4 regions of the Shewanella sp. 433 genome follow, and region 1 is predicted to be linked to each of the others. Evidence: predicted binding sites of a transcription regulator. Region 1 holds the regulator's gene; each other region holds the start of a gene.
The links. Region 1 encodes LexA, which represses DNA repair genes until DNA is damaged. Its sites were predicted from a motif close to TACTGTATNNNNATACAGTA; they were not measured.

Region 1 (7,941 bases):
AGCAGCAATCGCCTGTGCGCATTCCCCCGGCGCAGCACGCGACTGGATAAAAGCGTACAACGGGACGATAAACAAGCCCCCACTGACCCCCACCATCAACAAGTCAAACATCAGTCGATAATGCGCTGTTGTGGCGATAAAGTCTCCCACACTATAAACCCACGAGGGATCTAACGGCGCTGGTGGAATAGCCCAGACTAAATCGAGGCCAAACAGGGTCAACCCCGCCATGCCTAAAGCCACGACACCTAACTCAACATGACCATAGGATAAGCGTTCACACAAAAAGGAGCCCACCGTGATACCCACCGAAAATAGCGCTAATAATAGCGACACTACGCTAGCATCAGACGACAGATGTAACTTAGCAAAATAAGCAAATTGCGTTAGGTAAGTGGCACCGAGAAACCAAAACCAGCTAATGGCGATGATCGCCACCCAGATGCTTGACGTCTTTCTCACCTTGGTAATGGCGTGCCACGTGCCAGATAAAGGAGCAAAACGAATTGGGGTTGCGTCATGCTGTAAAGGCAAAGCCGGAATGGCACGACTGGCCAAATAACCACACAGGGAAAGTACAAAGACAATCAAGGCACTGGCGACAATCCCATGCGCACTCGTCATCAACAGCCCGGCGCTCAATGTGCCACTTAAAATAGCTAAAAATGTGCCCATTTCGACCCAAGCATTCCCCGTAACTAACTCTTCTTCGGCCAATACTTGCGGTAAGAGTGAATATTTTACCGGCCCGAAATAGGCCGACTGACAGCCGGTTAAAAATAACAGCAGTAACATCACCATGTAGCTTTGAGACAACATCGCCATCGCAGCGCACGACATGATAACCACTTCGAGTTGTTTGAGTCTGCGGATAAGCTTCGCCTTGTCCATATTGTCAGCGAGCATCCCGGCATGAGCGGAAAAAAGAAAGAAGGGTAAAATAAACAGGCCTGCGGCCAAATTAACAAATAAATTAATACTGATTGGCAACTCATTGATCTGGCTATAAGCCACCATCAAGAGTAAAACATTTTTATAAATATTATCGTTTAATGCGCCTAAACATTGGGTGACAAAATAGGGCAAAAATCGTTTTGTTAACAGCATATTTGCTCCAGCTTGCCGCGACCTTAGGTTAGCCTAACCATTTAGACGGCAGTAGAGGGTTATATAAGCCATTGCCAAGCTGTGGCCGTGCACAATAGACAAGGCTTAGCGCATCAGACACATCACCACCCGTGATGCATCTGGGCCAAAATAGTCAGCTTCTGTTTGCAACTCGACAAACCCCAATGCTAGGTATAAATGACGCGCTGGATTAGCTGGGTCCACAGTGAGCATTACCTGAGTGACCGACGGCGCCAAGTGATTAAGTGCATCGATTATAAAACGTTTGCCGATACCTCGGCCTTGGGCGTGTGTCTCCACGGCGACAGATAATATCCAACCTATATGCCGCAGCTCACTTGGCACCATTAGGAGATAGCCAAGAAGACGATTATTGTGATCTATTGCAACACGCAAACCACTTGGCCAACAATCGAAACTCTGACGAAAAAAGAAATCCGGATAACAATGTTCGCCAAACACACGCTGTTCAAGCCGATAAACGCCGGCCAGTTCGCCCTTTTGCGCCGCACGCAGGGTAATATCAACGGGCTTATTCACTGACTAACAACTCATCCCAAGGTAAATGGGTCGAACCGACCACGATAAAATTAGGGTTTTCGAGCGATTCACGTTCGTTATAACTGAGCGGCTGCAGTTCAAGATCCATGATCTGCCCGCCCGCCTCTTCGACAATAATTTGTGCCGCGCCGGTATCCCACTCGCCAGTAGGGCCAATGCGTACATAACAATCGGCGCGCCCTTCGGCGACCAAGCAACTTTTAAGCGCTGCCCCGCCGAGCACCACGAGCTCACAATGTTTAGGCTGGTTCAGTAGCTTTAATACCGACTGCGGATCTTGGCGACGACTGACCGCCAAGCGCAATGAGCGCGAATCATCGAGTGTCAATTGACGACTGGCAATACGCTGCTCGCCTTTACTTGAGCGCTTATAAGCCCCCAGTCCCGCGATGGCATAATAAATCACCTCGGTCATGGGCACATAAACAATCCCCATAATGGGGCGATTATGCTCAACTAACGCGATGATCACCGAAAAGTCGCCGCTGCCAGCAATAAACTCTCCGGTGCCATCTAACGGATCGACCAGCCAATACCTGGGCCAATCGACGCGATCGGATAACGGGATGTCGGCATCTTCTTCAGATAACACAGGAATATCAGGAGTCAGCTGAGTCAGCGCAGCGGTGATAATTTGGTGCGCAGCGAGATCGGCAGACGTCACAGGGGTATTATCCGCCTTAATTTCTTTATCAAAGCTACCTTCAAGGTAAATATCTTTGATGGCCATTCCCGCTTCAACGGCGATGGCGATCACCTGTTCCACACACTCTTCTGGCTTCATCACAACTCCAACAACCTAGACAGGTAATGCATATATCCGAATTGAAATAACTATTTTAGTTTTAAATGCTTCTGGGCTAAAAACAAGGCACTCACACTTCTAGACTCTGAGAAGTCTTCCAATGCCAATAGCCCTGACCACTGTGCAAGCGGCCAAGAAACAACCTCTATTGGCTCGGGCTCATCGCCTTCAAGGCGACTCTCATACAGATCTTCTGCAATATAGATCTGCATCTTGCTGACAAAATAGCTGGGCGCCAGACTTAACTCCATCAAATGGGTTAATTTTTTAGCCCCAAAGCCTATCTCCTCCTGCAGCTCCCGATTAGCGGCTTGCTCAGGCGTCTCTCCCGGATCAACCAGCCCTTTGGGAAAGCCCAGTTCATAGCTGTGGGTTCCTGCGGCGTACTCTCTGCCCAGCAGCAGTTGCTCACCCAACACAGGGACCACCATTACGGCACCACGATTATTACCTTTCATACGTTCATACTGGCGCTCGACCTGATTAGAAAATTTCAGGTGCACTTGTTCAATTTGAAATAACCGACTCTGGGCAACAACTTGTGTATGTAATATCTGTGGCTTTTGGTCCGACATGAATGTCCCTGATAAAATGACGTTTGCATCACAGTTCAATCTTACTATGATGGGCCTAATCCACAACTCTCACGATAGAATTTTTTTACTGACCTTATGTTTCCTTGGGATAAAATCGATACTGTACTGCTTGATATGGATGGCACACTGCTAGATTTACACTTTGATAGCCATTTTTGGCTCAAGCTAGTGCCGCAAACCTTAAGTCACAGCAGAAACATCTCTCTAAATGAAGCTAATGTCTTGGTAGAACAAGCCTACGACCAAGTGGTTGGCACCTTGGATTGGTATTGCCTCGACTACTGGCAGCAACAACTGCAACTGGATATTGTGCAGCTGCAACGCACATTGGCCGACAGGATACAGTTACGCCAAGACAGCATGCCATTTCTACGCGCATTGACTCAAAAGCATAAAACCAGAATATTAGTGACCAATGCCCATCCTCAAAGCCTAGCTCTCAAACTAGAACACACAGAGCTCGCGCAAGGGTTAGACCATATGATCTCCAGCCATGAAACAGGTTTTGCTAAAGAGCACCCTCAATTTTGGTCTAGCTTATTTAACCAATATCAATTGCAACCCAGTCGGTGTTTATTTATCGATGACAGCGAAGCTATCTTACATGCCGCCAAACAAGCTGGAGTTGGGTATTTGCTTGGCATAAGCAATCCTGATAGTAAAAAGCCCCATAAAATATTTACCGACTTTCCCGCAATCCATGATTACCACCACCAGTTAGATGATCTTATCGCCAGTAAGCCATAATAGCTCCTCGCTCAATGACATAAGATAAGGATAAATGCAGGTGCATGGTGCAACCAAACCCTATAGCCTGCTTATTTGTTTCACCGCCCGAACTTGGCACTGAAATCGTCTCAACAGATAAGAGAGCAATCGCGCCACTCAGCGACACTCAATGAATCCTTTCCGTAAAATTAAATTCATAACATTGATTTAAATTAAAAAAGTCAGATTGCAATAAAAATAAATCTGCGACCTTATTTTCAGTTTTAAGCAAATCCCACCACATTGCCGACAAAAATATGCTTAATCCTTGCGCTACTTTAAATACTGTATATACTAACAGTTACTGTATGGAAAGACAGGATCTGTAATGAGACCATTAACCCCTAGACAAGCTGAAATATTAGAATTAATTAAACGCAATATTGCCGATACAGGCATGCCGCCTACCCGAGCTGAAATTGCTCGTCGCCTAGGCTTTAAAAGCGCCAATGCGGCCGAAGAGCACTTAAAAGCCTTAGCCAAAAAAGGCTGCATCGAAATAATGCCTGGGACCTCGCGAGGTATTAAGCTAACTCAAGAAGATGATAGCGAAGATCTTGGTTTACCACTGATTGGACAAGTCGCTGCCGGTGAACCCATTTTGGCCCAAGAACATGTTGAGCAACACTACAAAGTTGACCCAGCGATGTTTCGCCCAAGCGCTGATTTTCTCTTAAGAGTCCGCGGCGATAGCATGAAAAATATTGGTATTCTCGAAGGCGATCTACTTGCGGTGCATAAGGTGGAGCAAGCCAGTAATGGGCAGGTTGTCGTAGCTCGCGTCGAAGATGATGTCACAGTAAAGCGCTTTGAAAAGAAAGGTAATACTGTATATCTTCACGCCGAAAATGAAGAATATTCACCGATAGTCGTCGACCTATCTACCCAAAGCCTTAGCATCGAAGGGCTGGCCGTAGGTGTTATCCGCAACGGAGATTGGCAATGAATAATCTAATGGGTAATGCCCCGCGACATCCCGGCCTTTGGGTCGATATGAATAAGCAACACAAACCAACTCAGCACAGTACCATTGCGACATTATCGAGTCGTACCCAAGGTAAGCATGAGTTGCAAGCGCTAACACCGCAATTAGCAAGATTAAGCCAACAAGGCCAGTGGGTCGTACTGATTAGCCCACCGAATATTGGCTATAAGCAGATGCTCGCCGATGCGGGGGTACGCATGGATAGAATCTTATTAGTGCACACCAAAGATGAAGTTGAAGCACTGTGGGCGATGGAAAAAGCGCTTACTAGTGGTACATCCAGTGCGGTGATCAGTTGGACCCAAGCACTCGATGCTCGCGATTGCCGCCGCTTACAATTGGTCGCCAAAAGTACCCAGGCTCTAGGTGTTGTGATTGAAGATGATAATAGTCACTTACCTGTAACAGCCCTGACAGAGCAAGATCTGGGCTATCAACAAGCATCATTATTTAGTTCACTGCACTAGCATTACAGTTCAAACTTTCCATACTTAAGCCCCGCGAGGGGCTTTTTTGTTGCTGTTTTAAAAAAATTAAAAAAAAGTGATCTTGATCAATATTTAAACAGCGATTAAGTTAGTAATAGATATCAACGATTATTTGTTATATCCGAACAATTTAGTGGTCTGTTTCATTGGCCAACGAGTGTAGATCTCTCACTGCGTCCAATAAAGCGGAAATTAGCCTGATATAGTCAGCCGTAAGTGCAAGCGTGGTAACCACCAGCAATAACAACAGCAATACCACCAGCGCACTGTGAAGTCATCGTTGCTTTTTTGGGAACTGAAAAGTTTGCATAGAGCCGAGACATACTGTGTAACTTTTCTTTGTAGTTGCCTTCGCAATTGACAGAGGAGAAGTCTAGTGAAGCATCTGTGGTATAGCTTGCTCGGGTTATTACTAGCCCCACCCATATTCGCAGCCGATATGCCCCTTAATATGACACTAGGGGTAACTGAGATCAGTGGCAAGGTTTTTAGCCTTCACATGACCATTCTTTATATCTGTTGCGCTATCGGCATCATAGTGTTTGGGGTGATGATCTATTCCATCATTAACCATCGTCGCTCCAAAGGTGCGGTGGCTGCCAATTTTCATGAAAGCACTAAAGTCGAAATCGCTTGGACTATCGTCCCTTTTGTCATCTTGATCCTGATGGCGATCCCTGCCACTAAAACTCTTATCGCCATGGAAGACCCTAGCGATGCGGATATCACCATCAAGGTTACAGGTTCTCAGTGGAAATGGCATTACAGTTATTTTGATCACGATATCGAATACTACAGTTTACTCGCTACCCCAAGAGCACAAATTGAAGGCAGTGAAACGAAGGGCGAAAACTATCTATTAGAAGTCGACAAACCTCTAGTGCTTCCCGTTAATAAAAAAGTGCGTTTCTTGATGACGTCAGATGATGTGATCCATTCTTGGTGGGTGCCAGCCTTTGCGGTAAAAAAAGATGCTAACCCCGGTTTCATCAATGAAGCTTGGACCCGCGTGGATAAACCCGGCACGTACCGCGGCCAATGTGCTGAACTATGCGGTAAGGACCATGGCTTTATGCCCATAGTGGTTGAAGTGTTGTCTGAGGCCGATTTTGCTCTCTGGATCGATGAGCAAAAAAACCAAGCCACAATCGCCGCCGCCGCAACCGAAGCCTCGTTATCGCAAACCTTATCTATGGATGAACTTATGACCCAAGGTGAGCAGATATACATGGCACGCTGCGCCGCCTGCCACCAGCCAAATGGCATGGGACTTCCAGGAGTGTTCCCCGGATTAAAAGCCAGCGCCATTGCCACCGGCCCAGTCACAGCACATATCGATATTGTGGTTAATGGTAAGGCGGGCACCGCAATGCAAGCCTTCGCTGGACAGCTAACACCACAGGAGATAGCGGCTGTGGTGACATATGAGCGTAACGCTTGGGGCAATGATGTCGGTGATATCATCCAAGCCGCTGACGTTAGTCAACATGGTCAATAGGGAGGCATGATGAATACAACAACGCGCGAAGCCAATATGGATGCCGCTCATATTGAAGAGTCTAACGAACACCACGAAGCTCACCCAACCGGCATAAAACGTTGGCTATTTACCACTAATCATAAAGATATCGGCACCTTATACCTATGGTTCAGCTTTATTATGTTTCTTACTGGCGGTGCCATGGCCATGGTGATCCGAGCCGAACTGTTTCAGCCTGGATTACAATTAGTCGAGCCCAACTTTTTTAATCAAATGACCACAGTGCACGGCTTGATCATGGTGTTTGGTGCCGTCATGCCCGCCTTTACAGGGCTTGCAAACTGGCTAATACCCATGATGATTGGCGCGCCCGATATGGCGCTACCACGGATGAATAACTGGAGCTTTTGGATTTTACCCTTCGCCTTTACCATATTATTAAGCTCACTCTTTATGGAAGGTGGAGGCCCCAACTTTGGTTGGACATTCTATGCTCCGCTATCCACCACTTATAGCCCTGATAGCACGGCACTGTTTGTATTTTCTATCCATATTATGGGGATCAGCTCAATCATGGGAGCCATCAACGTGGTGGTGACGATTGTGAATATGCGCGCCCCCGGCATGAGCTGGATGAAATTACCGCTATTTGTGTGGACCTGGTTAATCACCGCTTTCTTGTTGATCGCCGTCATGCCTGTGCTTGCAGGGGTGGTCACTATGGTGCTGACGGATAAATATTTTGGCACCAGCTTCTTTGATGCAGCAGGTGGCGGCGATCCTGTGATGTTCCAACATATTTTCTGGTTCTTCGGCCACCCTGAAGTCTACATTATGATCTTACCTTCATTTGGTATCATATCGGCTATTGTGCCCGCCTTTAGTCGCAAACGTCTCTTTGGTTACTCCTCTATGGTTTATGCCACTGCCAGTATTGCGATTTTGTCCTTCTTGGTTTGGGCACACCATATGTTTACCACCGGCATGCCAGTATTTGCTGAGCTGTTTTTTATGTATTGTACTATGCTCATCGCGGTGCCAACTGGGGTTAAGGTCTTTAATTGGGTCGCCACCATGTGGCGCGGATCACTCAGTTTTGAAACGCCTATGTTGTTTGCCATCGCCTTTAT
Region 2 (7,941 bases), 1.9 Mb from region 1:
ATTTTAATGCCGATAATGATACTTATCGGCATTAAAGGTCAATGTGAAAAGGGGTTGTGTTCACAACTATTATTCCGTTATTCCGTGACTTTCTCAACCTATTTTGTAGGCTTTAATTATTAACATTAGTGTCATCATTAATAAAATACATTACCGATCATCTTTAATGTTAGCTTGTAAGGCATCAACCTGAAAAGTATGAAATAGTGGTTATCACTACATCAGTGAAACCTTGTAATTGATTCAACGGTCACACTTTAAATCGTAAGGTAAGCTTATTTATGGCTTATTTTAATGCTTTCTAAACTCAGCTTATTTGCGTGTCATAGTCAAACGATAACTCTCATTAATCGCTCAACACTGTGAGTGTTAACGTCATTGACTAGCTATATCGGTATAAAAAGGTTTAATAGCTTAAAATTCAGGCGGCGCTACGCGCATAAAACAAATCAATGCGGGTCTACCTAGGCTAGATTTCACGTAGCGACGCGTTGAAAATGTGTCCTGGCACTCAGTTGAGTGCCAACCGATTAACGTTCACTACAGTGTTGAGGGCAACAAATGCTGTTAAACGAAATTGATTAGAGGTGCTTTAGGCATTGCATACGTTCATAACTAGTCTGCGGTATTCAACAAATGTGACCTCAGCGGATAACTACCGAGCAGTGATTCAGTTAATGATTCATGGTACCAGACGATTATCAGTAGCATTGATCTATCTAAATGGGTCTATCTAAACGCTCAATACTCAATACTCAATGTTACGTTGCTTGACAGTCTAAAGCGATAAAAAGCAGTTTCATTCTAGGACGTTATAGGACGCTACGATAATTATGTCTGGACGATGTTGATGTACATAAAAGCGCTAGCTATCGACCCATGATTCAAGGCATTGGTAATTAATCACCTTAATTGGAATGAGAGGAGTCTGAAATTGAGTGAAGCTTTCCACATCCGCACACCTCATTTAACATAATATACATTGTGCGCAGCTATGTGTGTGAGGATATAGAAGTGCCACTAATGATACTTATCGGCATTGGCGCGTCATTTCTCCTGCGCTCGTCGGCATTGCTTGTCATGCCTTAACGATGTCTAGATGGTTCGTCTGCTGTGACAATTTTCTGATAATTAGTCCAAAACATTTAAACTCAAGGCTGCCAAAGTTATTGACGGGGAAATTTAAACTATCGACTGGATACTCAATGGTTGGATATATATTTCGACACTACGGATGTCCGTAGTCATATTGCTAGAATATATCAACATTTTATCTGCGGTACTGAGTGCCATTTGGTGGTGTATTGTGGTGTGAGTAAGTCACGGCGCATTATCCATTTGGGTTGAATACCTTGAGCGGCAAGAAATACTGCATCGGTTCCATAACGTTGATTAATACCATCTAAGGTTTGCATGAGGGGTAAATTGGCTTTTGAGACAGTAAATAAATCGAGCTGACAGTATTTGTCACTGGTTAAATCAAGCAACCCTATGCCAATTTTGTAATACCGCACCCCTTCCCTAAATAACTTATGTGCCGCTTGGGTCATGGCTTTGGTTAGCTCAACGCTGCAATTGGTGGCACAAGGCAACTCGACTAAGGTTTTAAAGCCAGTGGTTTTAAATCCTGTGGGTTGGTCGTCATAGGGAGAGTTATAAGCAAATAGCAGCATGGTTTGACAACATAAGCCTTGCTTACGCGCTTTTGCTGCAGCAATGGCAACATGTTTACTTAAGGCTTGTAATAACGATGGCTTATCGCAAATGCGTTGCCCCATACTTCTGGTGGAGAAGATCTGCTGCTTATCGGCTCGCGCCTTATCCCACACTTTACATACCTGGCCGTTGAGTTCTCGCACGGTGCGCTCAACCTCGATACCAAATTGTTTACGGGCGGCACCTGGTGGCATAGTGGCAAGTTCGTATGCGGTGGTTATTTTCATTAATTGCAGCCGTTTACTTAGCCGCCGTCCAATTCCCCATACATCACTCACTGCCAATTGCGTTAAAATGGCCACCCGTTCCTGCTCGCTATCGATAACACAAACTCCTTGATAGCCTTCAATTTTCTTTGCGGCATGATTAGCGATTTTCGCCAATGTCATGGTTTCGCCCATACCAACACAAACCGGTAAACGGGTTTCTTTCCAAACGGTACGGCGGATGAGTTGGCCTTGGGTTCGTAGGCATGGAATTGCCGGATAACTCTTTTTAAAGGAGAGAAATGATTCATCAATCGAATACACATGCTGCTCAGGAGCAAAACGGCCAATGATATTCATCATTTTATTGGATAAATCAGCATACAACTCATAGTTGGACGAGCAGGCAATGACCCCACGCTGATCACACAAGGATTTCACTTTAAAATAAGGCACAAATTTTTGAATGCCGGCTTCTTGTGCCTGTCGATTTGCGGCAACAATACACCCATCGTTATTACTTAATACGACGATAGGTTTACCGCGCCAATCGGGACGAAAAACTTGCTCGGCACTGCAATAAAATGCGTTGGCATCGATTAAGGCAAACATAAAAACACCACCTTAATGATCCACCAGTAGTGGGCTTTGACGGTGACAGCGAATCGATCGAGTGACAACGCCTTCGATATTAAAAATATCGTGGTCGTGAATGCTAAGAGGTTGATAGTGTTGGTTAGATGACAGTAATAAACGTCGCTGGGTGTCGATGATTTTACAGACAAACTCACCATTAAAGTTGGCCACTATGACATCGCCACTGCGGGCGCATTCATGGCGGTCAACAATAATCACATCACCATCAAAAATGCCGACGCCTTGCATTGAATCCCCCTGTGCCAACCCGATGAAAGTCGCGTTGGGATGTACTACCAGTAGTTCATCTAAACTTAAGCCTAATTGGCAATACTCAGCCGCAGGGCTTTCGAATCCAGTAATACCAGCACTGGCTGGAAAAGGAATAACGCGCATAGATAAGACCCAATAAAATACGCTGTATATAAACACAGTCATTTTAGCAGCCAGGTACAAAGGCGCAAGTTTATTTATCAGCGGGGGTTAGGTTTGACAACGAGTAATGTCATTCAGCAGGCTAATAAGTTATGCATGAGTTGTGTGTGGCGTGAAGATGACACTATTTTTAGTATGAAAAATAATCAAACAAACCAATTTGTTAATAATATGGCCTTAATTGAGTAAATGACTGCTGTCATTTGTGTGACCGCTGTTTACACTGAAGTTAATATTTTCATATGAGATAGTTAGCGTATGCCAATCTCCCCTCTTACCAGTGCCAAACTTTACCTACCATCCCTGCTAAGCAGTTTAGATGCCAAAGTAAAATCGACTAAAAGCCTTAACCCGTTAGATAAAATCGTTGGCCAAGAGCGGGCCCAAAGTGCCGTTGAGTTTGCCATGTCGATGCAGGACAAAGGCTACAATATTTACGCCATCGGCCGTAATGGTTTGGGTAAGCGGACGATGGTAATGCGCTATTTAGACCGCTATGATCCTGGTTTGCATCATCCGCTTTATGACTGGTGTTATGTGGTTAATTTTGCTGACGCTCGCACACCCAAGGTGCTGCAACTGCCTCAGGGTAAAGGCGCCCAATTTAAAAAAGATATTGAAGAGTTGATGAAACGGCTTGTCAAAGCCCTACCCTTGGCATTCGATAACGAGATTTACTATACCCGGGCAGACAAATTAAAAGCACAGCTTGCCAGTAAACAAGAAGCGGCATTAAATAAGATCACTAAAGAGGCCGCGGCTAAACACATCAGCCTAAGTATTACCGCTCAGGGCGGCTATGAATTACTCGCCATGAATGGTGATGAGCCCCACTCTGAAGCCACATTTGCGGCATTAAGTCATAAACAGCAACAGACGCTTGAAAATAACATCAGTGAAATAGAATCAAAACTGCGTGAAGTGGTGCGTAAATTTACTGCTTGGGAAGAGCGTTATAGCGATCAACAACAAAAGCATGACGAACAAGTGGCCCAAGATGTCTTAGTGCATTTAATGGACCCGTTAAAGCTAAGCTATGCTGACTATCCCGTGATTAAAACCCACCTGCATGATATGCATAAGGATATTATCGATAATCTGGATATTTTCTTAGAGCAAAATGAAGAACAGGTTGCGCTTGCTTATGCGTCGATGCAGAAAAAAATGCCCCGCCGATATCAAGTGAATGTATTGGTTAATCAAGCCGATAAAACCATGCCTATCGTGGTGGAAGAGAGCCCTAATTATCATAATATTTTTGGTTACATCGAAAATGCGACCTTTAAAGGCACTATTTTTTCTGATTTCTCTTTGATCCGCCCAGGCAGTCTACATCGCGCCAATGGCGGGGTGTTGATGATCGATGCCATCAAGGTATTAGAGCAGCCCTATGTGTGGGATGGATTAAAGCGCGCACTGCGGTCACGCCAGTTAAGCTTAAGCTCGCTCGAACGAGAGGTAACCTTGTCGGGGACCATTTCGCTGGATCCCGAGCCAGTGCCGCTTAATGTCAAAATTATCCTCTTTGGCGATTATCAAACCTACCAGTTATTACAACATTACGATCCTGAGTTTAAAGAGCTATTTAGAGTGACCGCCGATTTTGAAGACGAAATGCCTCGCACCGCACAATCTGAGGCGCTTTACGCCCAATTTATCTCCAGTATTGTCAGTGGTAATAAGATGCTGCATTGCGATCGAGGGGCTATAAAACGGGTTATTGAGTTTAGTGCGCGTCAGGCCGACTCAAAGTATAAATTATCCCTACATTCAGCCGACATTGCTAACCTATTACGTGAAGCTAATTACGTGGCAAAATCCAGCAACGCTAATATGATAAGGGTGAGCCATGTAGAGCAAGCTCTTTATAATCATGAGCTTAGAGTGTGCCGTTTAAAAGATAATGTGATGCAAAGTTTTGTCGATGGCACCACTCTAATCGACACGGCTAATAAGGTTGTCGGTCAGATAAATGCGTTATCGGTTATTGCCACCTCGGATCATCAATTTGGGGTGCCTAATCGTATAACGGCCACCACAGCTTATGGTGAAGGTGCGGTATTTGATATTGAACGCAAGGTGGATCTTGGTGGCAGTATTCACTCAAAAGGGGTGATGATCTTAACCGCATACTTGGCAACCTTGTTTGGCCAAACCGATAAAATCCCCCTGTCGACTCACCTCACCTTCGAGCAAAATTACGGTGGCGTCGATGGCGACAGCGCATCGATGGCCGAGTTATGTGCTATTTTATCGGCGTTTTCGGCCCTGCCATTAAGACAAGATATTGCGATAACAGGCTCGATGAATCAATTTGGCCATGCTCAGCCTATCGGTGGCGTTAATGAAAAAATCGAAGGCTTCTTTGATGTTTGTACCATAAAAGGACGCAGCGATAGCCAAGGGGTGATTATTCCACAGGCCAACGTACAAAATTTAATGTTACGCGATGACATCGTCGCTGCGGTTAAGCAAGGCCGTTTCTCCATTTGGGCGATTAATCATGTTTCAGAAGCCATTGAATTACTCACAGGCATAGCTTGCGGCGAGCGGGACTTTGAGTTTGAAGATTATCCGCCGCAGACAGTGTTAGGTATAGCGGATAAACGCCTGCAAAAATTACGACAGCATGCGAAGCAACAAGCCAAAAAAGCCGACTAAGCCATAGGCCTTAACACGCGCGACAAAAAAGCCGGCAACTGCCGGCTTTTTTACAACTGACTATCAATACAAGCTATCAATATAAGGGAGTGGCTTTATGCTAGCGCATCTTGTAATGGCGGAACTACCTGCTTTTTACGGCTCAACACACCATCAAGCCAAACGCGGCCATTTTCGGTCGCTTTGCCATAGGCGCGGGTGGTGAGTTCGCTGTCATCAGACACCACCAACATTTCAGACCCTTCTTTCATGATATCGGTGAGCAACAACAGCACACTGTGACGGTTACCTTCCGCTTTTAAGGCGGCGATATCGGCTTCAAGATCGGCTTTGATGTCGTCAAATACTGACAAATCGATCACTTCAAGCTGACCAATACCGATGAGTTTGCCATTCATGTTGAAGTCTTTAAAGTCGCGCATCACCAGATCGCGTACTGGCGTGCCTTCGACCGCAGACTTCACCTTAAACATCTCCATGCCTAAGGCTTTGTAATCTTCAACACCGGCAATTTCAGCTAGCGCTTCAACACATTTTATGTCGGCAGTGGTGCACGTCGGAGATTTAAAGATCACAGTGTCACTTAAAATGGCACATAGCATGATGCCAGCGATATCTTTAGGAATTTCAACACCATAGAAATCGTACATCATCTTGATCACTGTGTTGCTGCAACCCACTGGGCGGATCCAGCACTCAAGCGGAGTCGATGTGGTTAAGTCACCCAGCTTGTGATGGTCGACAATACCCACAATAGTGGCTTGGTCAATATCGTCAGGCGCTTGGGTTAATTCAGAGTGGTCAACAATATACACTTCTTCGCCAGCATAACTTTCTTTAAACTCTGGCGCGTCAAAACCAAAACGCTCTAAAATAAAGGCTGTTTCTGGTGAAAGTTCACCAAGACGAGCTGCAATGGCCGCTTCGCCTATCTGATTTTTGAGGTAAGCCAGCGCAATTGCGCCGCAAATAGAATCTGAATCCGGGATCTTATGTCCCACAACGTACATTGGCATAATTAACTCTCGATGAAAATTTTTCGGCATTTTATCAAAGTCGACATCAATTTACAGTAGCTTAACGCGATAAAATAGTGGAATTGGCATTAACATTATTGGTCATTCAAATAGTGTACTCAGCCGCTGAGCCTAGCTTAGCCGATAAACGCTTATTTAAACGTCACCTAACACATAAAAGCCCGCCAATGCGGGCTTTATTATGATGTTTAATCAACTGAGAGGCTATTGCTGCTGAAGAAAACTCACCACACTGGCCTGCTCGCGCTGTTTTAACATCACACAGTTAGTAACCTGCTCATTGAGTTTAGCTAAACTGCGGCCATAACCGGCGACGTGTTCAACTTTTGGGGTGAAAAACACCTCAGCCCGCTCAAGTGGCGCCAGCTCACAACCGCTGGCAAGGTAGCCTGGTAAACGAGGTAGTGCAAACGGCGGTAATTTACTGGCAATCGCATCATAATGCGCATAAGCCCAATCACGAAAAGCTTGTTTGCGATCATCACGATACAGCTGCCCCGCATAAAGATAACTCAGATCCGGCGCGGTTATCGCCTCGCTCAGACTGTAAGCTAATATCTGTTGCTGCAACTTACCCGCAGGCGCATAACCTAAGGCATACAACAGATGGGTGCGTTGTTGAGCATCTTTAGTGGTTTCAAACTGACGCTGCATCTGCTCAAGCAAGGTGTCGTCGCCATTAAACGCGGCTATCTGCAGATAAGTACCAATCAAGTAGGGATCAGCCGCATCGCTTTGCGCTAAATACGCCTGTGTCTGTTTGGTTGCTGTTGCAATGACATTGGGATCTTGTCCCTCAAACCCTAGCAGCGCGATCAGTGTTGGGCGCAGTTTACTGATCTGCGGATCTTCGCCATCGACGGTCGATAAACCGTAACGCTTGACCGCTAACTGAGCTCTGGCGGTCACAAACTTGGCCCATAACTCACGATTACTGGCATCTATAAAGGTCTGTTTTTGTGCCTGCAACAGCCCTAATGCACTGGCGACCACCTGTGGATGCTGATCATCGACAAATTCACCGATAATATTGAGCAGTGCGCCGCCATCAATAAAGCCTGCATCAAGCAGTGCATCGGCGCCCGACAGCAACGCGAGTCGCTCACGTGGATTGAGTGTCGTTTTGGCTGTGGCTAATAATGCACTCAGTTGTGGTTCTGGCAGTAACCAACGGTAATAGCCCATGCCATCGGCATCGGGGAAAACCCAAGTGGGGGCAAAGGGCAATGTAAAGGTTTGACTTGGCTTAT
Region 3 (7,941 bases), 1.3 Mb from region 1:
CCAAAAACCCAGCTATTGCAAACTCGGTACACGGTGTTGACGCACTATCGGGTGCGACCCTAACCAGTAATGGTGTGCAGTATTCACTCGAGTTTTGGTTGGGTGAAGAAGGTTATGCTCGCTTTATTGAAAAGGCGCGCAACGGAGGGCTAAGCTAATGGCTAATGCTAAAGAACTTAAACAGGTTCTGACTGGACCTATTATTAGTAACAACCCGATTGCGTTGCAGATCTTGGGTGTGTGTAGTGCTTTGGCTGTGACCAGTAAGATGGAAACAGCATTAGTGATGACCATTGCACTGACTGCAGTAACGGCCTTGTCTAACTTATTCATCTCGATGATCCGTAACCACATTCCAAGCAGTGTGCGTATTATCGTGCAGATGACGATTATCGCGTCGCTGGTTATCGTGGTAGACCAAGTCTTGCAAGCTTATGCCTATGACGTTGCCAAGCAGCTGTCGGTATTCGTGGGTTTGATTATTACCAACTGTATCGTAATGGGCCGCGCTGAAGCCTATGCGATGAAGACACCGCCAATGATGAGTTTCATGGATGGTATCGGTAATGGTTTAGGCTATGGTGCCATCCTGTTATCAGTCGGCTTCATTCGTGAGCTGTTTGGTAACGGTTCTCTATTTGGCGTTGAGATCTTAAGTAAGATTTCTGACGGTGGTTGGTATCAGCCAAACGGCTTGTTGTTGCTACCGCCGAGTGCGTTCTTCCTGATTGCTGCACTGATCTGGATTATCCGTACTATGAAGCCTGATCAAGTAGAAGCAAAAGGGTAAGCGCTATGGAACATTATATTAGTCTTTTAGTCCGTTCTGTTTTCATTGAAAACATGGCGTTATCCTTCTTCCTTGGTATGTGTACTTTCTTGGCTGTATCGAAGAAAGTGACCACCGCCATGGGCTTAGGTGTTGCCGTTATTGTGGTACTGGCGATTTCTGTACCCGTTAACCAAATTATCTATCAAGGGATCTTAGCCCCTGGTGCACTTGCTTGGGCTGGTGTTCCTGATGCTGATTTGAGCTTCTTGAAGTTCATCACCTTTATCGGTGTGATCGCCGCCTTAGTGCAGATCCTTGAGATGGCACTGGATAAGTACTTCCCACCGCTATACAACGCGTTAGGCATCTTCCTGCCGTTGATCACGGTAAACTGTGCGATTTTTGGTGCGGTATCTTTCATGGTTGAGCGTGACTACAACTTGACCGAAAGTTTAGTGTTTGGTGTCGGTTCTGGTATCGGTTGGGCATTGGCACTTGTGTTGCTGGCCGGTATTCGCGAGAAGTTAAAGTATGCTGATGTACCTGATGGTCTACGTGGTTTAGGTATTACCTTTGCTACCGCGGGTTTAATGGCGTTAGGTTTTATGTCGTTCTCAGGTGTGTCTCTGTAAAGAGACACCTTAACGGCTTCAGATTTTGAACCTTAAAGGATAAGTTCATGGGTATTATTGAATCTACTCCAATCGACGTCTATCTCGGTGTGAGTATGTTTACTGCCATTGTACTAGTGTTGGTATTGGTTATTTTATTTGCCAAATCAAAATTAGTCCCAAGTGGTGATATCACAATTGGCATCAATGATGATGCTGGCAAAGCAATTAAAACCAGTGCTGGTGGCAAACTACTTGGCGCACTCGCTGAAAACGGTATCTTCGTTTCATCGGCTTGTGGTGGCGGTGGCTCTTGTGGTCAGTGTAAAGTGATCGTTAAGTCGGGTGGTGGCGATATTCTGCCAACAGAGCGCGACCATATCTCTAAAGGCGATGCCCGTAACGGTTGCCGTTTATCGTGTCAGGTAAACGTGAAAGCCGATATGGAGATCGAACTAGAAGAAGAGATCTTCGGTATTAAGAAGTGGGATTGTGAAGTTATCTCTAACGATAACAAAGCGACCTTCATTAAAGAGCTTAAGCTGCAAATTCCTGATGGCGAATCAGTGCCTTTCCGCGCTGGTGGTTATATTCAGATTGAAGCGCCTGCTCACCATGTAAAATATGCTGATTTTGATGTACCAGCAGAATATCGTGGTGATTGGGAACATTTTGGCTTCTTTAATCTTGAATCAAAAGTGGACGAAGAAACCATTCGTGCGTACTCCATGGCGAACTATCCTGAAGAGGAAGGTATCATCATGTTGAACGTGCGTATTGCTACGCCGCCTCCACGTAACTTGAGCTTGCCTTGCGGTAAGATGTCGTCGTACATCTGGAGCCTGAAAGCGGGCGATAAGGTAACTATTTCTGGTCCATTTGGTGAGTTCTTCGCTAAAGATACCGATGCAGAGATGGTCTTTATCGGTGGTGGTGCAGGTATGGCCCCAATGCGTTCACACATCTTTGACCAGCTCAAGCGTCTTAAGTCTAAGCGTAAGATCAGCTTCTGGTACGGTGCACGTTCTAAGCGTGAAATGTTCTATGTTGAAGATTTTGACGGCCTAGCAGCAGAGAACCCTAACTTTGTGTGGCATGTTGCCTTGTCAGATCCACAGCCAGAAGATAACTGGGATGGTTACACAGGTTTTATTCATAACGTCTTGTATGAAAACTACCTACGCGACCATGAAGCGCCTGAGGATTGTGAGTACTACATGTGTGGTCCTCCAATGATGAACGCGGCCGTTATCGGTATGCTAAAAGATTTGGGCGTTGAAGATGAAAACATCTTATTGGATGACTTCGGCGGTTAATCGCAGGTTCTTGTGATAATATCGAATCAGCATTATGTGATTTCACCCAGGGCGCTTAGGCGTGCTGTGGTGAAATCCATTGTTGTTAATCTGATTGATTATTAAGGAATACGGTCAATATGTTGAAGACCTTTATCAATAGGTTAGTCTTAATTGGGCTAGCCTTTTTTGTTTCTGCTTGTAACCAAGCGGCTCCCATGATCTCGCTATCAGGCCAAACCATGGGCACCACCTATCACATCAAGTTGGTCAGTGGTGAACAGGTGCCAAATGAGCAGCTTTTGCAGGCCGAAATTGAGCTGGCACTAGAAAAAGTCAACAACCAGATGTCGACCTATCGAAGTAACTCCGAACTGTCACGTTTTAATCAGATGGCATTGGCTAGCACTATCGAGGTCTCACCAGATACGGCTTATGTGATTCAGGCCGGGATCGACTTATATCAGAGCACCGATGGTGCGTTAGATATCACACTGGGTCCGCTGGTGAACTTGTGGGGGTTTGGCCCCGACAAGCGCCCCGTCAAAGTGCCTAGCAGTGAGCTGATAGCGCAGACCAAAGCTAAAACGGGTATCGAGCATTTAAGCATCGATGGCGTGAAACTCAATAAAGATAATCCTGACCTGTATGTCGATTTATCCTCCATTGCTAAGGGGTTTGGGGTCGATAAAGTGGCTAGCCTTTTAGCTAAATATCAACCTAAAGGTTATTTGGTGGAGATAGGCGGAGAAGTGAGCCTGTACGGCACCAAAGCCGATGGTAGTCCATGGCGTATTGCCATTGAGCAGCCCGATGTCGATGAACGTCAGGTGCAGCAGGTGATAGCGCCAGGTAATATGGCGATGGCAACCTCAGGTGATTACCGTAATTATTACGAAGAAGAGGGTCAACGCTTCACCCATATAATCGACCCAAGAACTGGTTATCCGGTCAATCATCGTCTCGCTTCTGTGACTGTGCTACACAAGCAGTGTATGATAGCCGACGGCTACGCGACGGCCATGATGGTGATGGGCACCGAAGACTCATTAGCCTTAGCCCAAGAGCACAATCTTGCCATCATGCTAATAGAAAAGCAGCCTGACGGTTTCAAGGTCTATTACAGCGATGCGTTTAAGCCTTTTGTTGGCTTGTGATACAATATTAGATCTGTCATAGGCATCATCGCTGTTTGGCAGTTCACCCAATTGATTATTGACGCATATTGTCTGTCCAGTAGGCGGTGTGCATTTGGAGTATATGATGGGCACTTTTTTAGCGGCTTTTGTGGTATTACTGCTGTTTTTTGTATTAATGTCGGTTGGTTATATCGTGAAGCAGAAAGCGGTTGCCGGTAGCTGTGGTGGATTAGGCGCCTTAGGCATCGACAAAGCGTGTGATTGCGATGATCCGTGCGACAAGCGCAAGGCGAAAATGGCTGAAGAAGAACGCAGCAACAAATATAATCAAGACCGCATCATATAACACCTCAATTTGATGTAACAAAGGCACCGATAGCGGTGCCTTTTTTATTGCCTTCTATGACTCTCATTCACGGGGCTTTCAGCCTAAGATTAGTGCCATATACTATACTGTGATCCTATTAGAGTTAAGGTTTGGGCTAATAAGTTCACTCCCCAGTCTAAGGGTAACATTGTATTCCTTGCCACGATCCAGTAGCTTGAGGGTGTTATTCCCTAACGGGGTAATGTTGTGTAAGCGCATCAGACTTATGCTATGTCGGTGTTAGTTTACGTCGTCAGCCTGCTACCGTTTCTCATAGAATATAAGGATAATTGCTATGAAAGGTCATCCGAATGTCATTCGGCATCTCAATAAGATTTTGACATTTGAGCTTACCGCCATTAACCAATATTTTTTGCATGCGCGTATGTACAAAAATTGGGGTTTAGAAGAGCTCAACGAAAAATGTTATAAAAAGTCGATTCAGGACATGAAACACGCCGACAAGTTGATCGAGCGGGTACTGTTTCTCGAAGGTCTGCCTAATCTGCAGCAACTTGAAAAACTGCATATTGGTGAAAACCCGCAAGAGATGCTGCAATGCGATAAAACCATGCTTAAAGCACAATTGAGTGAACTACGTAACGTGATCAGCCTTTGTGAGTCTGAGCAAGATTATGTCAGCCGTGAAATCCTAGAAGATCTACTTGAAGATGAAGAGACCTACCTCGATTGGATTGAAGCGCAGCAAGACTTGATTAAGATGACAGGGATCCAGAACTATTTACAAGCGCAGATAGAGTCAGAGTAGGAGTTTAGGATGAAAGGAAATCAAGACATTATTAATACACTTAATCAATTACTTACTGGCGAATTGTCGGCGATGGATCAATATTTTGTTCACGGGCTGATGTACGATGATTGGGGCTTAACCGAGCTTCATGAGCGCATTTCCCATGAGTCAGATGATGAACGTGAACATGCCAAAAAGTTGGTTGAGCGCATACTGTTTCTCGAGGGCACACCCGATGTAGCCAGCCGCGAAGCACTGCACATAGGTAAAGATCCGCAAGAGATGCTGCAAAATGATCTTAACTATGAGTATCAAGTTGCCGATAACCTGCGCAAAGCCATCGCCTTATGTGAAGCCCACAAAGATTATGTCTCACGCGAATTGCTCGAGGTATTACTTGAGGAAACCGAGTCAGATCACATGTATTGGTTAGAGAAACAACTGGGTCTCATCGATAAAATTGGGCTGCAAAATTACCTGCAGTCTAAGATGTAAGGTTATAAGCTGTGGGCTGCAACTAAGGTAGTGCAAGTCGCGGTTATTTGAATTGCTCCAAGTTCACTCTGGTTGTTCTAATCATGGCGGATAAAAGTAGCTGATAGCTAAAACGTTAGATCTAAGCCACAGCATAATGCTGTGGTTTTTTGTTTACGCTTAAGGCGGTAGGGCCTTTAAGCCTACTGCTGTGGCAGGTTTAGGTGAGTTGGCATGGATAAGTGTTTGTGCACTGTTTAAATATACAGTATTCTTGCGGGTGGAGGTAATGCCCATTGAGAAAGATTATTCATGTGGACATGGACTGCTTTTATGCGGCAGTTGAAATGCGAGATTTTCCCGAGTTAAGAGACAAGCCGATAGCCGTGGGCGGGCGCAGCGATCGCCGCGGGGTGATCAGTACCTGTAATTATCAGGCTCGGCAATTTGGTGTACGCTCGGCTATGGCCTCAGCCTATGCCTTAAAGTTGTGTCCCGATTTAATTTTGGTGCCGGGTCGAATGGATGTGTATAAAGCGGTCTCCACTCAGATCCGCAGCGTCTTTAATCGCTATACCGAATTAGTCGAACCCTTATCGCTCGATGAAGCCTACCTCGATGTCACCGATTGCGATGCCCATAAAGGCTCTGCGACCTTAATTGCAGAAGCGATTAGGCAAGAGATATTTGACCTTACAGGTCTCACTGCATCGGCTGGGATAGCCCCAGTTAAGTTTTTAGCCAAAATTGCCTCCGATCTCAATAAACCCAATGGCCAATATGTGATCACCCCGGATGCCATAACCGAATTTGTTAAAACCTTACCCCTGATAAAGATCCCCGGAGTGGGAAAAGTCACTGCCGCCAAGTTAGCGCAGATGGGATTGAACACCTGTTTGGATGTGCAGCAGTGTTCTAAAACGGCGTTAATCGAGCGTTTCGGTAAGTTTGGTGGTGTCTTAGCCGAGCGGGCACAAGGGATCGATAATCGCAGTATTTCACCTCACCGCGAACGCAAGTCGGTGGGAGTCGAAACAACGCTGGCCAAGGATATCTATACCTTGGAGCAGTGTGAATCGGTTATGCCGCAACTTATCCAAGAGTTAGGGGCACGCATTAGTCGCAGCGCGTCGGCGCGGCGTATTCATAAGCAAGTGGTTAAACTTAAATTTGATGATTTTAAACAGACCACGATAGAGCATCGCAGCGATCAGGTGTCGGTGAAATTGTTTTATGACCTGTTATCGCAAGCGTTAGCACGCCAAGAGGGACGCGGCATCCGCTTGCTCGGTGTGTCGGTAGGGTTAGAGAGTGCTGCTGTCAGCGCTGACAGTGAAGATGAATTTAATGCTGCACAGATGGATCTCGGGTTTTAGGGTTAACCTTCAAATGAAGGTTTGTCATTTTTTCGTTTGGTTTAGTTGGTATTGGTTTAGAGTATTTGAAGGCGTACCTTCACTGTGGTCAATCGCCTGTCCGGCGGGTGCAGTGCATGGATGCGCAAATGTCGTGATCACATGGATGTGACAGAACGACCTTATGTGTAAACACTTCTGCTACACGGTGAGCTTGGCGACAGCCATATACTCGTGAACGAGAGACAAGGATGTCGAACTGGCTTTTGTATATGGATATATTTTGTCGAACTGGCTTTTAGATAGGGATATCGTTGTGAGCCATCCGTGGAGGCTCGACGATGGTATCCCTGCCATCAACGTCCGCAGCTGTATCTACACAGGGTTATTTCATCTCTTCGATTTGACTGCATTTGGTGTGAGTGGCGAGTAGAAAGCTAACTCAGTTTTGCCCCAAAGTTTGGTGGTCTTGGAATGACGGCATGGCATTTTTTTAAGTTTAATTGAGCAGCGTTATGCTGAATTTTCATTTATTGATGTGCTATGAAAACGCACCTTAATGGCAATTAATAGCCTGCCGCAGGCGTTATGTGCAAGCGCTCTTTTGGCTCGCTGTGAATATATCCCTATACGCTCCACGGCGGCATCCATGCCGCCAAGGGCCAAAACCGCACCTACACCTATCTCTAACGCTTCTTCGATTGGACTTCATTTGATACGAATAATGAGTAAAAAGCTAACGTGCTTTTGCCCCAAAGTTTGTTACCTTCGAATGAAGGTTTGACATTTTTTGGCTTAGTAGCGTTGGGCTACACTCTCATTTATTGAAAGTCTTTGAAGGTCACACCTTCGCTGTTACTAATCGCCTGTCCGGCGAGGAATGTGCAAGCGCTCTTTTGGCTCGGTGAGTGAAGCATAGCTTCGTGCTTACGAACGAGAGGCATGGATGCCGAACTGGCTTTTAGGCATGGACGTTGTTCAAGCACGTCCGTGTGGGCTCTGCGAAATCATCCATGATTTCGAAGGCCAAAACCGCGCTTACACCTCTACCTAACGCCTCTTCGATTGGACTTCATTTGATACGAGTAGCGAGTAAAAGGCTAACGTACTTTTGCCGCTTTATCATTTAGAACAATTACTCATTCGAACTTTGTGTTTCTGTGTTTACCTTATATTA
Region 4 (7,941 bases), 1.7 Mb from region 1:
CGATAACCGATAGATACGGTTTTATTGCCAGTCGCTATAGAGATAAAAACGCCGCTGTATCAGCGGCGTATGGTGGCACTCATGTAAACTTCAGCTCACGGGCCTCAATCCACCAGGCCTGCAATTTAAGAGACTCTGATAAAGAGAAGTGGCGATAATGAAGATAAGCGATTGTAATTAATCAATCGCGTTATCGCTTTTGAAATTGCTGCATCAAACGTTGTAGATCGCTGAGCTGACTCACCAACTCAGAGCCACGATTTACCGAGTGATCGCTGCGCTCAATATTGGCCAATGACAACTGCTGAATGGAGATGATGTTGCTATTAATATCTTCAGTCACACTCGCCTGCTGATGCACCGCGGCAGCGATTTGATGACTCGCGCTGGCCACCTCACTCAACATACTATTGGCATGTTTCAGCACATCGCCGGTACGAACAGCATTGTCTCGACACACATCCGATAAATGGCTGCCTTGTTGCGTCGCTATCACGGCTTGGCCAGCGGTATCTTGCAGGTGAGCAATCATGGAGCGAATTTCTTCGGTGGAAGCTTGGGTTTTTGAAGCTAACGCTCTAACCTCATCGGCTACCACCGCAAATCCACGGCCACTCTCTCCTGCTCGAGCCGCTTCAATCGCCGCATTGAGTGCCAGCAGATTGGTCTGATCGGCTATGGTGCCGATGACTTCGAGGATCTTTTCAATCTCTTGGCTACTCACCGATAGATCGTTAATTATGCCGTTTGCACGCGCTAATTCTGAGTGCAGTTCTGCCACCGAGTCTATCGTGGTTTGCACATTATTGAGTCCGTCATCAGCAAGCTGATTCACTTGCTCCACTAATTGTGATGCCGCCATCGCATTATCAGCCACATCGCGAATTGAGCTGGACATTTCGGTTACCGCTGTCGCTACAGAGTCGGTATCGGCACCTTGCTTATTCAAGTTATGCTTAATCTCTTGCTGATTAACTAACTCGTGCTCAGCACTAACGTGGATCCCCTCTGCGGTTTCGCTGGCTCTGGCAACAATCGCACGCACCTCGGCTTTACGCTTTTGCAGCGCGAGCTCTATCATGGAATATTCATCATAACGCCCGGTATAGACGAGCTCCATCAACGGGTTATCATATGCTTGCGTCGCAAGTGTTGCCACCTGCCCTAAACGTCGTTGATGAAAAAACTCATTGAGTAACAGCCCGGCCATCGCCAATATCGATACCGTACCACCTAAGTGTACCGATGCGCCGCTCATCATAGCTAGGGTGCTGGCAAGCGCTGTTAACGCAGCAAGATAACGCGCCCAACGATAACTAAAGCGTGGCCTTGATAGCTTAGATGGCGTCTCTTTTTGGCTCATTTCGCTATAGAGCGCCTCTGCACGCTTAACCCATTCTCGGTTAGGCTTAGTGCGCACAGACTGATATTCAATAATTTTGCCCTTAGCATCGGTGATGGGGGTGATAAAGGCTGATACCCAATAAAATCCGCCTCCTTTACGGGCGTTCTTCACCAGTCCCATCCAACTGCGGCCAGATTGCACCGTTTGCCATAACTGCTTAAAGGCGGGCTTAGGCATATCGGCATGGCGCACAATATTATGTGGTTTACCAATTAATTCATCGGCTTGATAACCGGCAATATCACAAAAACCGGCATTAGCATAGGTGACTATACTGGAGGGATCTGTGGTTGAAATGAGATTAGCATCGAGTTCAAATTCGATTTCACGTTCTGCGTTAGTATGTTTATTTACCATATTATGGTGACTTATTTCCGAGCTGTGGTTGGTTTGTGTGCGGCGCAGTGCACTATGACTGGCAGGCCCTGTACGTAAAAGAGTTCGCTGCCGATCACAGTTGCTAGCGTTTTGAATGGAAACGCAGTTGTAATCGATACAGGATCAGCAACTATGGTATCAATTTCATTATTCAAACGATACAGGACCAACAACTATAGTATTAATTTCGTTATCCAAATAAATGAGGTGAACGACACAATATGAGCTTGCTCACTCATCAGCTCATTTATGTTGCCAAGCGCACAGCTGACAACTGGTCAAATCCATATTGTTAACATCGCTAGTCGCTTATGCTTGTATCGACTGTTTCAGAACTTATTCATATTCCGCTTGTGCTGTTTTACTGTTATTATGTACAGCTGTATTTCTCTGCTATGTGCCTTCATGTTATCTGCCACTGTTAAAACTCAGATCCGCACCATCTATAAAGACATTGCGGCCGCCTTGCCCAACTTTCGCTCTCGGCGCGAGCAAAACTACATTGTGGCAGAGATCTCAAAAACATTAGCAGGTGAATATGACAAACATAGGCGCATCATTGTCGTCGAAGCTGGCACGGGTATTGGTAAGTCGTTGGCTTATATTCTAGGCACCATTCCATTAGCCTTAGCCAGCAAGAAAAAAGTCTGTATCGCCACCGCCACGGTGGCGCTGCAAGAGCAGTTACTCAATAAAGATTTACCCTTCTTTTTACGGCAATCTGGACTCGACTTTACCTTTGGTCTGGTTAAGGGGCGTCAACGCTATATCTGCTTAGCCAAACTTGAAATGCTCATTGGCAGTGATGACGGCACCCAGATGGCCATGTGGCAAACTAAACCCGATAACAGCCAGATAGCCCTATTACAAAGTTTGTTAAAAGATTTCCATGAAGGTCGTTGGAATGGCGAGCGCGATACCCTAACGCAACAATTGCCCGATCATCTTTGGAGCCAAATCGCCTGCGACAAACACAGCTGTCATCGGCAACTAGCCAGTCATCGTCACTGCCCATTTCATAAGGCCCGTGAAGATATTGATAACTGGGATGTGTTAATCGCTAACCACAGTCTGCTTTTTGCCGACTTGGAACTAGGCGGCGGGGTGATCTTGCCCGATCCTGAAGATCTCTACTATGTGATTGACGAGGCCCATCACCTCCCCGTTGTCGCCAGAGACTTTTCCAGCGCGCAGGCGACCCTTAGAGGCGCGGTGGATTGGTTAGAAAAGATCGGCAAAACCACAGCTAAACTGCAAAATCAGCTTAAGAGTAATCATATTATTGCCCCTGCTCAGGCGATGTTAGACCACATTAACGAATTAACCGGGTTGCTCAACGCCGTAGCGCAGTATTGCGACGGCCAAGGCGCTGCATTTGATAACCCTGAAAACCGCATCCGTTTTGAACATGGCAAGCTGCCGCAAGCTTTAGTTATCCAAGCAGAAAACTTAGCCAGTGCCGCTAATAACGCCCTCAAGCAGTTCAATAAGATGTTGACCTTGCTTAACGAAGCCATAAAAGATGGTGAGCTGCCCAAGCATCAAGCCGAGCAACTGCTGAGCGAAACTGGCTTTATGCTGCAGCGTTTAGAAAATCTGCAAAAATTGTGGAAGATGATGGCCAAGACCGACAGCCCTAAAGGGGCACCGATGGCCAGATGGATAGAGCAACTTCCGGGTAAACAACACGACTACTTGTGTAACGTCTCACCGATTGAAGTGGGCTTTATGCTCGAATCCTTATTATGGGAAAAAGCCGCTGGTGTGGTGCTGTGTAGCGCCACTTTACGCGCATTGAATAATTTTAATCATTTTACCCATCAGGTGGGCCTGTCGATAAACGATGGTAGTCGTTATCTGGCCATGGATAGCCCATTTGATTTTGAGCAAAATGCGACCTTATACCTGCCAAAAATGCGCACCGAACCGACGGACGACCGTTATACCGATGAGCTTGCCGAGCAGATATTGACCCTTATCGAAGGTGAAACCGCCACCTTAGTGCTGTTTGCCTCATACTGGCAGATGGAGAAAGTGGCCGATATTGTCCGCCCCAAGATTGACAGCCCATTATTGATCCAGGGGGAAGACTCGCGTCAACAACTGCTGACACAACATAAACAGCGCTGTGATGCTGGCGAGGTAAGTATTATTTTCGGCACGGGCAGCTTCTCTGAAGGGCTCGATCTGCCAGGAGATTATCTCACCAATTTGATTATCACCAAATTACCCTTTGCAGTGCCGACCTCCCCTGTGGAGCAAGCCCATGCAGAATATATCAAGATAAAGGGCGGTAATCCGTTTTTACAACTGACCATACCTGACGCATCACGTAAATTGATCCAAAGTTGTGGTAGATTACTGCGTAAGGAAGAAGATTATGGCCGTATCACTATCTTAGATCGTCGCTTAGTCACGAAACGTTATGGAAAGTCGCTGCTTGATGCCTTACCTCCGTTTCGCCAAGTCATAGAGTAGGAACCACATTGGAGTTACTTTTAGACCCCAGCGTTTGGATTATTTTAGCCGCCACAGGTTTTATTGCCGGCTTTATTGACGCTGTCGCAGGCGGCGGAGGCTTGCTATCAATACCTGCATTATTAACCATAGGCATACCGCCACACGCGGCGCTGGGAACCAATAAATTGGCCGCCAGCTTTGGTTCATCCATGGCGGCATTCACCTATTACCGCAAACATTTTTTTGAGCCACGCTTTTGGTACCATGCCGCAATAGCCACCTTCATTGGCGCCGTTATCGGCACCTTCGTAGTCTATCTCATTGATAATCAATGGCTCGAAAAATTACTGCCGCTCATTATCATCATCATTGCCATTTATACCCTAGTAAAACCCAGTGTGATGGGGGGCAACAGCCACTTACCACCAACTCGCGCACCCTCGGCCTTTAAGCAATGGCGCCAAGGGTTGCCATTGGGCTTTTATGATGGTTTTGCTGGCCCCGCTGTCGGCGCGTTTTGGACCATCAGCAGTATTTCGCAATACCAATTACCAGTACTTAACAGTTGTGGATTAGCACGAGCCATGACTTTTATCAGTAACCTAACCTCTTTAACGGTCTTTTTAGCCTTGGGACAAGTCAATATTGTTATCGGCTTATCTATGGGCTTATGCATGATGTTAGGTTCGTTTGTTGGCGCTCGCACCGCAATCAAATTTGGCGTACCATTTATCCGTCCGCTATTTATCACCGTGGTTATTTTGATTGCCATCAATTTGGCGTGGAGCGCATGGGCATGAACACCTCAGAACTAATTTATCGTTTACGAGTCCAACTTAAGCAATTAGAACAAGAAGTGCTGCAACATGATAGCCAGCTGGCAAAAGGGCAACGTAAGCTACTGCATGATACCGAACGTTTTAATCATGGCTTATTTAACCAATCCGGTGCCCAGCTTGCCCCGTGTATCAGCCAAATTAGCAATAAAATAGCGCAGCTCGAAAAACTACTAAAGGGGAATATCTCGACATCGACCATAGCGTTAAGCTGTGAAGGGATCCAAGATAGATTTACCGCACTGCGACGCGCGCTGAACACCACCACATTAGATGTGAAATCGGCTGAGCAACAAAAATCATCACGTATTGCGAATGCCAAACAACGTCGCCAGCAGTCGCACGCCGATAGTGGTTTTAGTTGGATCGCTTCTGGCGTAATGCATAATAGCCACCAGCTATATGATGAATTAAACAAACATCTGAACTGGGTTCAAACATTTGAGCAAAAGATTGCAGATTTACAATCAAAACTTGAAAACTGTCATAGTGCTGACAAAATTGCACTGCAAAATGAGATACTTTTAGTTCACCGTCGCTTAGGTAAGTGCCGACAAGCTATTAGCTATATTGAAGACCGCATTCAGGCGTTTGAACGCCCATATAAAAGTCATAATCGTTAAGGAGCAACAATGAAATCAGTAATGCCAATCACCGCTTTAATCGCTTTGCTTGGTGCCTCATCGGCAATGGCTGCCAATCTCACCATTCCCATGGCATTTGAATACTTAGCCCTTAATGGTCAAAAAGTAGAAAGCAGCTTGTTTAACCATAAGGCCGATTTAAGCCTAGATAACGGCACGCACAAGATTGCTATCCGTTATCACGATATGGTGCAAGATGATTTCAGTGACAGCGAAAGCTTTATTAAATCATCCCCCTTTATTATTACTCTTAATGTCGATGGCGATTATGACTACCAGTTACAACCCGCCGAAGGCAAAGTGATTAAACGTCCGAAAGAGTTTGCTAAATCACCCGAGGTCATCATCACGCGTGCAGATGGTGGTAAAGTCAGTTATCAAGTAGCACAAACCGATATTGCAGAAACTTCATTTGTAGGTCGACTCTTAGGTGATGACAGCGGTCAAGATGTTGAAGTCGCTGCAGCCGTTGCAACGGGCGGTACGATGGCAGCTAGTTCCGTACCAGCAAAGCCTGTTAGCGCCATCGAGGCTGCGACATTACCCGCGACAGCAGCGCCCACCAATAAGAGCGAAGCTGAACATGCTCAGCAAATGCTGCAATACTGGTGGTTACACGCCGATGAAACAACGCGCAAAGAATTCATGAGCTGGGCCATCAAACAGTTGTGATCATTTGATAAAACCCACAAGCAACGTCACGCTAACCTAAGGTTAGCGTGACCCTCTCCCCCCATATAGACTCTCCCGTTTTACCTTGAACCATATACCATCTAATTTTTTAGTCTCATTTACCTGCTATAGATTGTCAGCATTCCCCTAGCTTGCGCTTACGCACTGAACCATTACGCGACATTAAATAGTGATTGCGGCTAAGCCAATATGATTGCAAACTAGACAAACGATATAAGCCAAGCCCCTCATCGTGGAGATAGATGCATGCAACTAGAAATTCGAAATTATTATGAAGTACTGTTACTTGAGATGCTGTCGGATGAAGGATTGATGGATGAACTCCCTGAAGACTATCTGGCCGATTTATGCTGCGTGACACTCAATCAGCTGCCCGTGCGCTACATTCGGCACCTCGTCGATACTTACTTTTTTGAAGATTATGACGAACTCAAGCAGATGAAAACGGAGATCCAATCTGCCTTAGAAAAATCGCGCGCCTTTTTAAAAACCAAGCTTCCCCAACAAGAAAGCCTGTAACTCGAACCTAGGCGTTCAATTAATGAGGACGCCTTGGTATTCACACACACGCGACTTTCCAGACATACCCCAAGCATAGCCCAGACATAAAAAGTCACACTGATGGGTATTTCACAATTGATAACCGCACGCAACTAAACAAAGTTAAAACGGTGAATGTAAAACAAGATAGGAAAATTTAGAAACAAATAGGGGGGAGTTTTTTGCTAACCGATTTCTCATCGAGTGTACCACTTGCGGTCTTTCTGAGATAAGCCTTTGATTAGACTTTAGTTTGGAGGTTTCCCTAGAGCCACACCCCGGCACATGAGTCGCCTGCTGCGGTTGCTCCCTTCCGGGCCTGGCCGAGTTCACAAGTTATCATTGCGGGGGGACCCTAGGGTCACCATAGATTCTTGAAGCGTGTTATCTTCAAGACGGGGGCATTATCTATCATGCAGGGGATGCGATCAAGGGAATATCGGTCTTTGAGCCATTCTTTATGATTGAGTGGTGAATCTATAAACAAATACCCACGAGCGTGGGTATTTTTTATAAGAACAAGCTTCAATGACTTACAATTTAATATTGGCTCGGTTTTGTTCTAACAGTTTAGGACCGATACCTTTAACTTCAGATAATTGATTAATATCGGTAAATTTACCATGTGTATTGCGGTATTCAATAATCGCCATCGCCTTGTTTGCACCAATCCCTTTTAGCTGGCTTAACTGCTCTGCTGTCGCTGTATTGATATTAACGGCTTGTGCCTCAACGGTTGTATTCACCGGAACTGGCTCAACCTTTTCAGCAGCATAAGCGGGAAACAGTGCTAATGTCGTAGCAATCAAACTGCCCAATAATATTGCTTTCATAACTTACTCCTTGATTATCCATTAGGGGATGGCCAGCATTCCTTTCTCCTTGGCCACCTTAAAAACATAGAACAAACTCAAACCTTGCGCAAATACGTGACCCCCACCAACCAAAACCCCACCTCCAAGGTGACCAAGGTCACACAAACAAC

Region 2: a site for LexA is predicted at 2,975-2,994, ahead of AC5YB1_RS10420 (LexA family protein). Genes of this name have one in related genera too.
Region 3: a site for LexA is predicted at 5,661-5,680, ahead of dinB (DNA polymerase IV). Genes of this name have one in related genera too.
Region 4: a site for LexA is predicted at 2,146-2,165, ahead of dinG (ATP-dependent DNA helicase DinG). Genes of this name have one in related genera too.

The regions. Positions count from the first base shown of each region.
Region 1 covers NZ_CM181703.1:185,775-193,715, forward strand. The annotation lists gene AC5YB1_RS00910 (MFS transporter) at 1-1,107, opposite strand, end outside; gene AC5YB1_RS00915 (GNAT family N-acetyltransferase) at 1,213-1,668, opposite strand; gene cysQ (3'(2'),5'-bisphosphate nucleotidase CysQ) at 1,661-2,473, opposite strand; gene nudE (ADP compounds hydrolase NudE) at 2,524-3,069, opposite strand; gene yrfG (GMP/IMP nucleotidase) at 3,166-3,837, shown strand; gene lexA (transcriptional repressor LexA) at 4,187-4,804, shown strand; gene AC5YB1_RS00940 (cell division inhibitor SulA) at 4,801-5,310, shown strand; partial or broken gene coxB (cytochrome c oxidase subunit II) at 5,708-6,820, shown strand; gene ctaD (cytochrome c oxidase subunit I) at 6,839-7,941, shown strand, end outside.
Region 2 covers NZ_CM181703.1:2,357,603-2,365,543, reverse strand. The annotation lists gene AC5YB1_RS10425 (Y-family DNA polymerase) at 1,263-2,534, opposite strand; gene AC5YB1_RS10420 (LexA family protein) at 2,547-2,954, opposite strand; gene AC5YB1_RS10415 (Lon protease family protein) at 3,252-5,654, shown strand; gene AC5YB1_RS10410 (manganese-dependent inorganic pyrophosphatase) at 5,750-6,670, opposite strand; gene AC5YB1_RS10405 (M1 family metallopeptidase) at 6,896-7,941, opposite strand, start outside.
Region 3 covers NZ_CM181703.1:1,446,930-1,454,870, forward strand. The annotation lists gene AC5YB1_RS06515 (Na(+)-translocating NADH-quinone reductase subunit C) at 1-158, shown strand, start outside; gene AC5YB1_RS06520 (NADH:ubiquinone reductase (Na(+)-transporting) subunit D) at 158-790, shown strand; gene nqrE (NADH:ubiquinone reductase (Na(+)-transporting) subunit E) at 796-1,404, shown strand; gene nqrF (NADH:ubiquinone reductase (Na(+)-transporting) subunit F) at 1,452-2,699, shown strand; gene AC5YB1_RS06535 (FAD:protein FMN transferase) at 2,819-3,835, shown strand; gene nqrM ((Na+)-NQR maturation NqrM) at 3,942-4,163, shown strand; gene bfr (bacterioferritin) at 4,480-4,953, shown strand; gene bfr (bacterioferritin) at 4,963-5,430, shown strand; gene dinB (DNA polymerase IV) at 5,706-6,785, shown strand.
Region 4 covers NZ_CM181703.1:1,846,625-1,854,565, reverse strand. The annotation lists gene AC5YB1_RS08180 (methyl-accepting chemotaxis protein) at 191-1,762, opposite strand; gene dinG (ATP-dependent DNA helicase DinG) at 2,189-4,261, shown strand; gene AC5YB1_RS08170 (sulfite exporter TauE/SafE family protein) at 4,270-5,043, shown strand; gene AC5YB1_RS08165 (primosomal replication protein) at 5,040-5,702, shown strand; gene AC5YB1_RS08160 (DUF2057 domain-containing protein) at 5,712-6,395, shown strand; gene AC5YB1_RS08155 (late competence development ComFB family protein) at 6,663-6,935, shown strand; RNA gene ffs (signal recognition particle sRNA small type) at 7,219-7,315, opposite strand; gene AC5YB1_RS08145 (ComEA family DNA-binding protein) at 7,490-7,789, opposite strand.